2 regions of the Paraburkholderia strydomiana genome follow, and region 2 is predicted to be linked to the other one. Evidence: predicted binding sites of a transcription regulator. Region 2 holds the regulator's gene; the other holds the start of a gene.
The links. Region 2 encodes HrcA, which represses chaperone genes, less so after heat shock. Its sites were predicted from a motif close to TTAGCACTCNNNNNNNNNGAGTGCTAA; they were not measured.

Region 1 (4,210 bases), on a different contig from region 2:
TCTGTTCGGCGCTCGGTATTCACCTGGGCTTCACGTTTTCCGCGGGCGCGATCGACTACGTGCTGAACTACGGTCTTTCGACCAAGGGCTGGCTGGCCATTCCGGTCGGCATCGTGTATGCGGTGGTGTACTACGGCCTGTTCCGCTTCTTCATCCGCAAGTTCAACATGGCGACGCCGGGCCGTGAACCCGCCGCTGCCGACGAACAAGTCGATTCGTTCGCGGCCGGCGGTTTCGTTTCGCCCGTGGCAGGCGCTGCCGTCCCGCGCGCGCAGCGTTATATCGCGGCGCTCGGCGGCGCGGCGAATCTCTCGGTGGTGGATGCGTGCACGACGCGTCTGCGTCTGTCCGTGGTGGACTCCGGCAAGGTGTCGGAGAACGAACTGAAGACCATCGGCGCGCGCGGCGTGCTCAAGCGCGGCGCGACGAACGTGCAAGTCATTATCGGGCCGGAAGCGGACATCATCGCTGATGAAATTCGGACTGCGATGGAGCGGGGCGGCAACGATGCCGCTGTGGTGAAGCCAGCTGCATCCGCTGCTGCGCCGGCTTCGGTTGCGACTTCGGCTGCACCTTCGGCGACGGTGGGTGGTGCTTCGGCTGCCGCAAATGGTCCGCTCGATCCCGATCCATTGCGCTGGATGGCGGTGTTCGGCGGCGCCGGCAACGTGAAGTCGCTCGACGCCGTGGCGGCGACGCGTCTGCGTATCGTCGTTCAGGATCCGTCGGCGGTGGATCGTCAGCGTCTCGCGACGCTCGACACAGCGTGGGTTGCGGCGGACACATTCCATATCGTCGTCGGCGATGCGGCGCGGCGTTACGCGGAAGCATTGGCAACGCGCATGCCGACCAGCGGCGGTGCGGCGCCTTTGCCTGCGTGACCGACAGGCGTGGCGGCGAAGCGCTCAAGGCGCTTCATGCCACGCGATGCGGCGATGCGGTTAGCGCGGGTCCACCGAACGCCCGACCAGCAGCGCAATAAGAAAGCGGCACCTCGATCCGAGGTGCCGCTTTGCGTTGAATGGCGCCATGCCGGACAAACTACTCGTTAGCGTGCGGTACGCCGACCCTTCTCGCGTAGCCGGCGCGTGTGCCCATTTGCCGCAGCCCGGGAACGACGCAAAAAAAAGCCCCGCCGTCTTGCGAGGCAGGGCTTTGGACTTCAGCGCTTCTTTTCGGGCTAACCGGCTTACACCACGCCGCTCTGTCCGTTGACGAGCGTTACGCGTATTCGGTCAGCGCACCGCGCATCTTCTTCATTGCGCTCGCTTCGATCTGACGAATACGCTCAGCCGAGACGCCGAACTCGTCCGCCAGTTCGTGCAGCGTCGAGCCGCCCGAACCGTCGTCTTCCACTTTCAGCCAGCGAGCTTCGATGATGCGGCGGCTGCGGGCGTCGAGTGCCTCCAGTGCCGTCGCGATACCGTCGCTTTGCAGCTTGTCGCGTTGACGCGAGGCCAGTACCGCGGTCGGCTCGCTATGCGAGTCGGCGAGATACGCGATCGGCGCATACGACTCTTCGCCGTCTTCAACCTGGCCTTCCAGCGCGATGTCGCCGCCGGAGAGGCGCGTTTCCATCTCGGCTACTTCTTCCCGCTTGACGTTCAACTCTTTGGCGAGACCTTCGATCTCGTCCGGCGTGAAAGCGCCCAAGCCTTGTTTATGGCTGCGCAGGTTGAAGAACAGCTTGCGCTGCGCCTTCGTTGTGGCGACCTTCACCATGCGCCAGTTGCGCAGGATGTATTCGTGGATCTCGGCCTTGATCCAATGCATGGCGTACGACACGAGACGTACGTTCTGCTCCGGATCGAAGCGCTTCACGGCCTTCATCAGGCCGATGTTGCCTTCCTGGATCAGGTCGGCGTGCGGCAGCCCATAGCCCAGATAGTTGCGCGCGATCGAGACGACCAGCCGCAGGTGCGACAGCACGAGGCGGCGTGCAGCCTCGAGGTTGTCGTGCTCGCGGAATTCTGTGGCGAACTGGCGTTCTTCTGCCGGCGTCAGCATCGGAATCCGATTTACGGCCTGGATGTAGGCGTCGATGTTGCCCAGTTGACCGGGCAGCAGGGAGGAATGCGAGAGCGCCAGCGCACCTGCCGGAGCGGCCTTAGCCGACGACGGGCTCAGAGTACTCGGAAGGGTCAATGCATGGCTCACGTTTAAAACTCCTTTGGAATCAGGCAAAAGCTTGTTCAGGTAACGACTCCAGCGTTGGATGTTAGCACTCTCGATTTCCGAGTGCTAATACTTAGAGCCCCGTAGGGGCATCCAAGTTCCGTTATTTCCTATTGAATTTCAACTTTCAATAGCCATCATACTCGCCTTCGGCGGCCAGCGCTGGTACCGTAGAAATTACCTAACAAACTCCATTCATTCTCACTTTCGACCGATTTTTGCACTTTATGATGTATGTAATTGCGAAAATTTAAGTTTCTTAACAGGATCCACCGCCTTCAGATTGTCTTTAGAATACGCAAACTGTTACAGAATGTTCAACTTGCTGAGCGCGGGTATCAGATGGACAACAAAAAGAATGTCTTCCGTGGTCTGGCTCTAAAAACTGCGTGCGCGGCTCTGCTGCTCACGCTTTCCGGCGTCGCCGCCGCTGATCAGTTCGGAGTCCAGGTCACCGGAGCTCTAGGGGATCATCATGTCAAGAAACTGGACCTTGGGCTCGTGTGGGACCCGAATCTCACGTGGTGGCAGATCGGCGACTGGCATTTCGCGCTGATCGGCGAGGCCCATGTTGCCTGGTGGCACACGAACGAAGGCAATGTGCATGAGAACATCGGCGAGATCGGTGTGACGCCTATCATTCGCTTCATTAAAGGATCCGGATCGATCCGGCCTTTCGTCGAAGCGGGCGCGGGTGTGCGCTTGTTGTCGAGCCCGAGAATTTCTTCGACTTTCACACTGTCCACTGCGTTCCAGTTCGCCGATATGGCGGGTGTGGGCATGCAGTTCGGCGCCCATCAGCAGTACCAGGCGGGCTACCGCTTCCAGCATGTTTCGAATGGCGGTATCAAAGAGCCGAATCCTGGTATAAATTTCCACCAGCTATACCTGCAATATAACTTCTGACGACCGTGGCCGCGTCTGGCTCACCGGTGCAAGGGGCTGAGCAATGGCGGCAAAGACAATCGAGGCGATCCGCGGGCTGGAACGCGAACGCTTCCGCGCGATGGTCGACGGCGACGGTCAATCGCTCGACGCGCTGCTCGCAGAGAACGTGAGCTACGTGCACACGAACGGCAAGCGTGAGACGAAGCGGCAGTTCATCGACGGCATTACCGCCGGGCGCCGCCGCTATCGGCAAATCGAAGTGCAGTCGCAAGATGTGCTGCCGGTCGGCCGCGAAACCTGCGTCGTGACCGGTCGCGCGCTGATAGAGATGGAAGCGAATAGCGGCGCACTGCTATTTCCCATTGCCTACACGGCAATCCACACGCAGGAAGACGGCCAGTGGCGCCTCATTGCATGGCAGGCGACGCGTTGCGCGATTGAGTGAGCTTCAGTGCGCGGGCGTTCTAGCGACGTCGGCAATCAACTCGACTTGCCTCTCTATCGCGCTTGGCACCGGCGCCTCGCCGCGCAGCACGGCGCCGATCCATGCCGCTGTCGTCGCGGCATCGCGTGCTTCGGGCAACTCGACCTCAGGTGCGTCGCGCGACGAGCGTTCATGTGGCACTCGCGTTTCGCAGATCCCGTCGTGCAGCCAGTCCACCTGCACCTGACGCCGGGTGTCGGCGACCGCTTCGCCCTCCGTGCCGCGCGCGAGCAAAGCGCCGCCGGCCGCCGCGTCGGGATGGCTGCTAAATAGCTGCGTGAGGCTGTCCCGATACGGCGGATGCGTGTAGTTCACGAGACGCAGCCCGGCGGGCGCGAACGGCTGCAGAATCTTGACGAGCGTATGCGTCGAATTGCGCACGCCCATGCGCCGCCGCAGCCCGAGCAGACGTGCAAGCTTTGGCGCGAGCACGTCGATCGGCGCAAACGCGAGACGGCGCTCTGCGAGGCCGTCTTCAATGTCGTCGTGCGAGGTCGCGTGCGGTATCCGCAGATGCGTGAAAATTTCGGCGCTCGTTACGCGGCCAGGATCGTCGGTGATGCCGTGCACGAGGACCGGCACCCCTTCACGCGCAAGCAACAGCGCAAGCAGCGGCACGAGGTTCGGCTGTTTGCGCGCGCCGTTATAGCTGGGGATCGACAC
Region 2 (4,210 bases):
AACGATCTGGATACTGACCTTCGAGTCGTCCGGCAGCACGATGGGCCGGTTCGACAGCGCGTGCGGCGCGATCGGCACGAGTACGATGCCCTGCAACTGCGGATGCAGAATCGGCCCTTGCGACGACAGCGCGTAAGCCGTCGAGCCGGTGGGCGTGGCGACGATCAGGCCGTCCGAGCGCTGGTTGTACATGAAGCGGCCGTCCACCGAAACGTGCAGTTCCGCCATGCCGGAGAAGCCGCTGCGATTGACCACCACGTCGTTGAAGGCAAGCGCGTGATAGATCGGATTGCCCTGGCGCATGATGCGCGCCTCCAGCAGCACGCGCTCCTCGCGTTCGAAGTTGCCCGCCAGCATTTGCGGCACGATCTCGCTCATGTCCGAGATCGGGATGTCGGTAATGAAACCCAGCCGTCCGTGGTTGATGCCGATGAGCGGAGTACGGTAAGGCGCCAGTTGCCGCCCGATGCCCAGCATCGTGCCGTCGCCGCCCAGCACGATCGCCACATCTGCACGCGCGCCGATCTCGGCCGGACGCAGCGCCGGATACTCGGTAACGCCGATTTCCGCGGCGGTGTCGGCTTCGAAAAAGACTTCGAAGCCGCGCTTCGCGATGCAGGAGGCGAGCGCCGTCAGGGGCTCGCGAATGCCCGGGGTGTTGTTGCGCCCGACGAGCGCCACGGTCTTGAACTGGCTGGTTACTTGCATGCCGGCATTACACCATAGGTAAGGCCCGAAAAGAACCGCGCGCGGACCCGGTGGCCCGCCGGCACGGGCAGGCCGCCAGCGCAGTTAGGGATTATCGTTAGAATGGTGAAGCCTTGATGACATGCGCGCCCTGCAAACTGCAACGGCGCGCTGCGGGCGGGGCCGTCGGCAACAGGGCTGGCGGCGCACCGGACCGAATGCGGCACCGGGCGTTGAGACCGGCGCTGAAACCAGCGCAAGACGCAGTCCTGGCGAGCGGCGGTTGATCCGCCGGTGTTGGGCGCCGTTAGCGCTCGCGGTAGTCGCACCATTGAGCTAAAATTTTCCGTCATGCTAGATCCTCGCGCACAAACCCTCCTAAAAACTCTGATCGAGCGCTACATTGCCGAAGGTCAGCCGGTCGGCTCGCGCACGTTGTCGCGCTATTCCGGCCTGGAGCTGAGTCCGGCGACCATCCGCAACGTCATGTCGGACCTCGAGGATCTGGGCCTTGTGATCAGCCCGCATACTTCGGCTGGACGCATTCCCACGCCGCGCGGCTACCGGCTTTTTGTCGACACAATGTTGACTGTCGAGTCGGCCGCAGACGAAGAAGCAGTCACGCGTACTGTCAAGACTACGCTGCAGGCCGGCGAGCCGCAGAAAATCGTCGCCGCGGCGGCGAGCGTGCTCTCGAATCTGTCGCAGTTTGCCGGGGTCGTGCTCACGCCGCGGCGCAGCCACGTGTTCAAGCAGATCGAATTCATGCGCCTGTCGGACAAGCGCATTCTGCTGATCATCGTTACGCCCGAAGGCGACGTGCAGAACCGCATGATGGCGACCCAACGCGACTTCACGCCGTCCGAACTGGTCGAAGCGTCCAACTACATCAACGCCCACTTCGCCGGTCTTTCTTTCGACGAAGTGCGCCGCCGCCTGCGCGAAGAGATCGACCAGTTGCGCGGCGACATGACCACGCTCATGCACGCGGCCGTCACCGCGAGCACCGACGAATCGGACACCGGCGAGACCGTGCTCATTTCGGGCGAGCGCAATCTGCTCGAGGTCGCGGATCTTTCCTCGGACATGGCGCGCTTGCGCAAGCTCTTCGATGTGTTCGATCAAAAGACCAGTCTCCTTCAGTTGCTGGATGTGTCGAGTCATGCGGCCGGCGTGCAGATCTTCATAGGCGGCGAGTCGAACCTCGTGCCTATCGAGGAAATGAGCGTCGTTACCGCGCCGTACGAGGTGAATGGCAAGATCGTCGGCACACTTGGCGTGATCGGACCCACGCGAATGGCCTACAACCGCGTGATCCCGATCGTGGACATCACCGCGAGACTGCTCTCGCTGACGCTCAGCCAGCAGTAGCGCGTCGCCGCTGCGGCGTTTCTTCCAGTACATGATGCGCGAGCCGGCGCCGCCTGCCAATTGGCCGAATGGCCAGGGGTCTCCAGGGCGCGCGGCCACGAGGCGCGCCGCTATAATGAATCTCACCTGATTCCACTTCCCGCCTTGAGCGGTTATCCCTGCTGCCTATGCGCTTCGACCTCGAGCGGCCCTCGCAGAACGCCACGTCGCACCGCGTTGCCGTGCTGCTGATCAATCTCGGCACGCCCGACGCGCCAACGCCTCGAGCGGTTCGCCGCTATCTCGCGCAGTTCCTTTCCGATCCTCGCGTGGTAGAAATTCCGGCGCTGCTGTGGCAAATCATTTTGCGGCTTCTGATCCTGCCGTTCCGGGGTCGCGCATCCGCGAAGAAATATGCGGCCGTGTGGATGCCCGAAGGCTCGCCGCTACGCGTCTATACGGAAAAGCAGGTGGAAGGTTTGCGCCACCTGCTGCAATTGAATGACTACACGGTGCTCGTCGAGTACGCCATGCGCTACGGCACGCCAGGCATTCCCGCCATGCTCAATCAGCTGAAGCTCGCCGGTGCTGAACGGGTGCTGCTGGTGCCGATGTATCCGCAATACTCGTCGTCGACCACGGCGACCGCGTTCGACGACGCGTTCTCCGCCCTGAAGCGCATGCGTAACCAGCCCGAGATCCGCACGGTTCGCCAGTACGCCGATCATCCCGCGTACATTTCAGCGCTCGCTGCGCAGGTGCACCACTACTGGCATCTGCATGGTCGTCCGGATTTCGCTGCCGGCGACAAGCTCGTTCTCAGTTTTCATGGCGTGCCCAAGCGAACACTGGATCTTGGCGATCCGTACCACGAGCAGTGCCAGACGACAGGCGCGCTGCTGATGCAGGCGCTCGGCCTCACGCCGGTGGAATGCCGGATCACGTTCCAGTCGCGTTTCGGCAAGGCGGAGTGGTTGCAGCCGTATACGGCACCCACGCTGAAGGAGCTCGGGGCAGCAGGCGTGCGGCGTGCTGACGTATTTTGTCCCGGCTTCACCGCTGATTGCCTCGAGACGATCGAGGAGATCGGCATGGAAGTGCGCGACGAGTTCCTGCATGCCGGCGGCAAGGAGTTCCATCGCATTCCTTGCGTGAACGCTTCGCAGGCGTGGATTGCCGCGCTTGGCGAAATCGTCGCGCAGAATCTGCAAGGCTGGCCGGTGCAGGCGGTCCCCGTACCGCATCACACTCCGGCTTGAGCACGCTTATGAACTATCGAATTTCGACGGAACCGGGCGCGAAGCTGCGCATCGACAAGTGGCTTTGGGCAGCACGCTTCTTCAAGACGCGCTCGCTTGCCGCGGACGCGGTCGAGAAGGGGCGCGTGCGCATAGGCGGAGCCAACGTGAAGCCGGCCAAGGACGTGCGGGTCGGCGATCTCGTCGAGATCGAAATCGAGCGGTTCGTATGGCAGGTGCAGGTGCTGGGCGTATGTGACGTGCGCGGCCCAGCAAGCGTCGCGCAGACGCTTTACGCGGAGACGGACGAAAGCCGGCAAAAGCGGCAGGCTGAGCACGAGCGCCGCAAGACCTATCGAGAGCCGGCCGAGGCACTACACGGCCGCCCGACCAAGCGCGACCGCCGGACTATCGACAGATTTTCAGGTGGGGATTGAACAGTTGTTCCATGGTCGCGTTCACGCCGCCGTATTCGGTTGTGTGATCGTTGACCGCCCCAGACATACAGATGGTCGTGGTGCCCGCAACGAGTACCAGTGCGACCACCGAGATTGCAAAGGTCAGTTTCACGGTACCCCCTTTTGGGATGGTGCGGAAAAGAAACGAGCTAGCCAGGTGGAAATTGCAAAAAGGCGGAAAGGTTTATGTCAGATTAGGGTTAACGCTGTTTTTCCGCCGCGTAACTGGAGCATAGGTCACTTGCACGCCGCGCTCAATCTGAATCTGATCGCCGCGCACTCATGGTTGTAACCGCGCGTTTCGGCCGGCTGCTGCCGGTTTGAAAATTTCGGCGAAGGCGCTTGAAATGGCGCATCTGCGGCCCCAACTGCCGTTTCGATACGTGGTAGCGCGCCTGGGTAACTGTCGCGATTTTGCAACGCACAAATCGCGTCGGTGTCATGCGCCGTTGCTGCCGTTGGCTTTTAATTTTTTAA

Region 1: a site for HrcA is predicted at 2,219-2,245, ahead of rpoH (RNA polymerase sigma factor RpoH). Genes of this name have one in related genera too.

Annotation. Positions count from the first base shown of each region.
Region 1 covers NZ_JAVDVL010000009.1:191,770-195,979, forward strand. The annotation lists gene nagE (N-acetylglucosamine-specific PTS transporter subunit IIBC) at 1-881, shown strand, start outside; gene rpoH (RNA polymerase sigma factor RpoH) at 1,222-2,157, opposite strand; gene J2W46_RS23535 (acyloxyacyl hydrolase) at 2,518-3,081, shown strand; gene J2W46_RS23540 (nuclear transport factor 2 family protein) at 3,125-3,508, shown strand; gene ybiB (DNA-binding protein YbiB) at 3,512-4,210, opposite strand, start outside.
Region 2 covers NZ_JAVDVL010000004.1:45,103-49,312, forward strand. The annotation lists gene J2W46_RS12760 (NAD kinase) at 1-708, opposite strand, end outside; gene hrcA (heat-inducible transcriptional repressor HrcA) at 1,039-2,058, shown strand; gene hemH (ferrochelatase) at 2,226-3,296, shown strand; gene J2W46_RS12775 (RNA-binding S4 domain-containing protein) at 3,305-3,712, shown strand; gene J2W46_RS12780 (hypothetical protein) at 3,684-3,845, opposite strand.